Regions from separate parts of the Pseudoalteromonas maris genome, predicted to be linked through region 1. Evidence: riboswitches for the same ligand, from Rfam matches in the RefSeq annotation. Region 1 holds a riboswitch; the other holds the start of a gene.
The links. A riboswitch is a leader RNA that binds a small molecule or an ion and turns the genes downstream of it on or off. The one in region 1 is predicted to bind lysine.

Region 1 (2,475 bases):
GCGTTAATAAAATCTGATTTTTACGCTGAGTAACAGCACGAACACCGGCAATAAGCTCACCGCTTGGTACCTTCTCAATCCAAGTACCGCCGCCTTGAGGGTCTTTACTCGAGCCAACAAATACACCGATGCTACTGCGCGCAGCAGGCAATATGGTCGCAGGGTGTAACACTTTAGCGCCAAACGTTGCCATTTCTGCTGCTTCATCAAATGTGAGATGTGCAATGGGTGCCGCTTTTTCACATACCCGAGGATCGGTGCTGAAAATGCCAACAACATCAGTCCATATATACACACTCTTGGCGCCAATCGCTTCCGCAATTAACGCTGCACTATAATCTGAACCACCACGACCCAGTGTGGTTGTGTCACCGTATTCATCGCTACCAATAAAGCCCTGAGTCACAACCACTTGGTCACTTAGCAAGGGCACCAGTTCAGCTTGGGCACGTGTGCGTGTTTGCGCGATGTCAGGCTGTGCTTTTGAGAATTGACTGTCTGTTTTTAGCACTGAGCGCACATCAAAACGCGCTGTGCTAACCCCTTGGTCACGCATAACTTGAGTAAAAAGATAAGAAGACAAACGCTCGCCAAAACTCAACAGTTCATCTCGTTGTGCGTTCGTTTGCACGGCCTTGAGTGCCGCTGCACGAAATTCATTGAGGGTATTTTCAAAGCCAATGGCCAAATCGGCATCTAAGCTTAAATATTCTAGGATATTCAGTTGGATAGCAATAACACCATCAACATGTTGTTGACGTGTTTCATCGTCTAAAGATGACTGACAAAGCGCCACTAGATGGTTTGTTACACCTGCGCTGGCGCTGACGACAACAACGCGTACCTGAGGATCGTTTGCGATAATGTGCGCGCAGCGTGTCATTGCTTGATGATCTGCAACTGAAGTGCCGCCAAACTTAGCGACGGAAAATTCCTGATTCATTGTCTCTCCGAGATGAAAAATGTTTTATTTTTCAAATACAATCAGGAGAACTTGGCAAGACTAAAAAAGAAGTGTGTCCATTGCCAGAAGCCCTCCACCCAAACAGGTGACAGTTCCGAGGATTCAGCCTCAAGAACCGAGAGCCACGTTGACGATACATGGACTCCCTCGGCGATAGTCTCCCTCATAGATGATCATGAGCGTTCGTCCGCTTCACATCTACTACCTAGCTATCGCACCTCTTCTGCTATCACTCCAACAAGCATGTGTTAGAGCGAGGTTGCAATGTAACGTTTGGATGGCTGGATGTCAATTGCCATTAACCCTATATTGACACTTTATTTTCCCTTTCCAGCGCCAAGGTGATGGCTAAATACGTTCTCAATATCGACCTTCTTCCCTTGCTCTAATTCAGCGATTGCCTGCACGATTGCATCATTAACGGGGGTTGGGACACCCACCTGCCGAGCGAGACTGCTGACGGCACCATTGAGGTACTCGATTTCGGTTTTACGTCCTGCTTGAATGTCTTCCCACATGGACGAACGGGCTTTGGGGTCAATATCCAGCATCGCCGAAGCTAGCCGTGTAAAAAGCCAGTTTGGTAGATTCAAAATAAGCGGCAACCATTTGGGTTTAACCTTAGTAAATTGCGCAACATCACACTGGGTCTTGTTGCATACACTCAGCCACTCACTCATGGTACTTGCCAACACTTTGCGAAATACGCGCTGGCTTAATTGCTCTTTTATGGGCAAATCAGCAATTGCATTGACGGCATTGTTTAGGTTAAGCAACAACTTACCGTAAATAATAGGCTGCATGTCTTTATGTAACTGGCAAGGCATAGACACATTACCTAGCGCCGTTGCGATATGTTCGGTACGCGCAGTGTGCGCCAATATAAACTCCCCCTCTGTACCTTTGTGAAAGTGCGCACCATTTTGTAACACGTTAAACGCAGTAATACCTGCCAAGCACTTGCGCTCATGTAACTGCGCTTTAACAGCATCAAAACTACCGAGACCATTTTGCATAAACAGTAATTCCGACTCGCTGTTGGTCATCTTTAACAAATCATCAATGGCTGCGCTCAGCTGATGGCATTTGAGCGTGACAAACACCACATCAAACACGTCATCATTGATTTGTGTGAGCATAGCGTTTGGCATAACGGTAGTATTCATACCTTGGTAGTCGGTAATATGAATACCACCATTGTCTTGTATCACCTTTTTGATTCTTGGGCGGCAAATGATAGTCGTGTCTAACCCTGCTAAACACAGCAAAGCGCTAAGGTAACATCCAGTTGAACCAGCACCAAAAACAGCAACTCGCATAGCAATACACCGTATTATTTTCAATACCTTAGATAATGTATCAGCGGGTTATCAAGTGCAAATATTGGCGTTAATTAGGTGGGAATCTAATTGGGTATCAGGTGATATCATCGGCCAAGAAGATGCGAGTGAAAGCCTGTTTCACTCGCATTGACGTCTTGGAGGGTTAAATAAAGGTACCCATGAAAAAGG
Region 2 (2,475 bases), on a different contig from region 1:
TACACCGGAATTGTTGCGCTAAGGCGTACGCCCGGTGCTAACACCGCGCCTTTTTTCACTACGACGCCTTCTACAATGATGCAGCCAGCACCGATAAACGCGTCATCTTCGATTACAACAGGGTTCGCACCGATAGGTTCAAGTACCCCACCGAGTTGCACTGCGGCGCTTAGATGAACATTTTTACCTACTTGTGCACATGAGCCCACAAGTACATGGCTATCAACCATAGTGCCTGTATCAACAAATGCGCCAATGTTTACATAGGCAGGGGGCATGATGATGGTGCCTGATGCCACGTGAGCACCGCGGCGTACCGATGTGCCGCCCGGCACCATGCGCACGTTATCAAGCGCGCTAAAGCCACGAGGAGCTAGGTTGTCTTTATCAACAAAGCCTCCGTTAAATTCGGTGTTAGTGCCGTTCTTAAACGCCTCTAAGATGCCTTGCTTAACTTCTACGTTAGCGTGCCATTGGCCTTGTTCGTCTTGTGTTGCAGCGCGTACAGCGCCAGTTTCTAAATTATTAAGTAGTTCTAACCAGCTCATGGGAAATGTTAAACCTGTGTTGAATGCCAAGATGTAATGGAATCGTGTGCGCGCAGAAGTAGTTGCATATCATCTATTTCTTGATGCGTTAATGGTGCACGAAGAGTGGGGGTGCTAATGCGGCGCAATGCATGCAGTAAGCATTTGCTTGGAATTGGATTGCTCACATGGAACAGTGCCGCAACTGCGTCTCGCCAATACATAAATGCGTTATGGCTTTGACCTTGCAGACTTAACTGCACAAAGCGGTTGGTTGCCTGTGGCCAGACATTGGCTGCAACTGACACCAAACCTGCTGCTCCAGCTTGCCCGTAATACGGTATCAGCGCGTCATCACCACTGAAAATAGCCAACTCTGGCGCAGCGGTACGATATTGTTCGAAGCTGTCGATATCGCCACTGGCTTCTTTTAGGGCCCAACAGTTTGGGTGGCTTTGTAGTTGAGCCAGCACCTCAGGAGCAAGGCTTACAGCCGCGCGTTTAGGGACGTTGTAAAGCATGCAAGGGAAGCGGCTCTCATCGAGCAAAGCGTTAAACCATTGGTGTTGTCCGCGAGGGCCCGGTTTAGCGTATAGCGGGGCTCCTAGCAGATATGCGTCGATTGCTTGCTCGTTACAAAAGGCAATCCATTGGCGCTGCTGGGCAAGGTTACACCCACCTACGCCAACCATGATAGGCACATCTAATGCCAGGGCGCAGATGTGTTCTACCACCGCCTTTTGATCGTCAATGCTCAGCGCAAGTGCTTCGCCGGTTGAGCCTAAAATAAGTAAACCATTGCCCGCGTTTTGTTGCTCATGAGCTAAGCGAGTCAAGCTGTTGAAGTCAACGCTGCCATCCTCCTGCATAGGAGTAATGAGCGCAGTCCACAGTACAATATCTGTTAACGAGTGAGTAGTTGTCATCTCATCCGAACTTAGTGCGAGTTCGAATAGCGATAAAAGAGTGGTGATTTCTCGCCACATCCGCTGATTCGAACAGGTTAAATTCGAAGAGCGAATGGACTTATACAATAACAGAGCCTGTGGCCTGTTATTCTAAGACCAGAAGCTCTCCACCAAATTCATAGCATGTATGTGCTATTGGTGACAGTCGCTGGGATTCAACCCGAGCGCCCGAGGGAGTGTTAAGCAAAATCAACTCACCTCTCGGCGTACATTCCCCTCATTATGAATCGCTGGAGCTTGCTCTCCTCATCATAATTACCTGAATGACGCACCTCTTCTAGCCCTTGCAGCCATCTGGATGGCTGACTGAATAGGGTGCTTTTTTATTCAACCACTTTCGTGCCCCTGGTGTCAATGATATCTGCCTAACAAATTTTACAATTGGATATTTTGTGCAAGGCTTAGAGTTGAGCACCATGACAGGATCGGGAATGCATAACATTACCAAGCACTTTAGAGTGCGCTACATTTTTGCCGCTATCGCGCTGATATTGGTCGTTTCCTTATCAGTGTCTTTTGTGTTTTATGTCTCTAAAATGCAGGAAAGTGATGCAAAAATTATTAATGTTGCGGGTATGCAAAGGATGCTATCGCAAAAAATATCCATGCATAAGCATGCGCTTGTCTATCAACCCAATGACTTCGATAGAGAACAGCTCGAGCAATCTGTAGCCACATTTATTGCCAATCATCAATTTTTGCTTAATAGTGACATGGTGACTCATAACCGTGGTGAGGTGCTTTTATACGCAGGCAATAACCTGGATTTACAAGTTAGAAAATTCGCGAGACTGGCGCTTGAAAGTTCAGATTTAACCCTGTTTTCAGGAACTAATTTACTGCATTTTCTAGAGAAATTAGACGCAGTTGTGAGCGCAATGGAGCACAGTTCACAAAGTAAAATAGCGCAGATGCAGCGCATCTTGCCGTTGTTGGCATTGATAGCGTTTATCACCGTTTGTTGTGAGTGGTTTTTGATT

Region 2: it holds a riboswitch for lysine, as region 1 does, so the genes downstream of both, dapA (4-hydroxy-tetrahydrodipicolinate synthase) here and lysC (lysine-sensitive aspartokinase 3) in region 1, are expected to answer to the same signal.

The regions. Positions count from the first base shown of each region.
Region 1 covers NZ_JBMMUF010000010.1:50,349-52,823, forward strand. Annotated here, with positions in the region: gene lysC (lysine-sensitive aspartokinase 3) at 1-943, opposite strand, end outside; lysine riboswitch at 1,023-1,195, opposite strand; gene AAEU32_RS13280 (2-dehydropantoate 2-reductase) at 1,282-2,283, opposite strand; gene nhaD (sodium:proton antiporter NhaD) at 2,450-2,475, opposite strand, start outside.
Region 2 covers NZ_JBMMUF010000004.1:28,566-31,040, forward strand. Annotated here, with positions in the region: gene AAEU32_RS07050 (2,3,4,5-tetrahydropyridine-2,6-dicarboxylate N-succinyltransferase) at 1-548, opposite strand, end outside; gene dapA (4-hydroxy-tetrahydrodipicolinate synthase) at 557-1,453, opposite strand; lysine riboswitch at 1,588-1,780, opposite strand; gene AAEU32_RS07060 (response regulator) at 1,927-2,475, shown strand, end outside.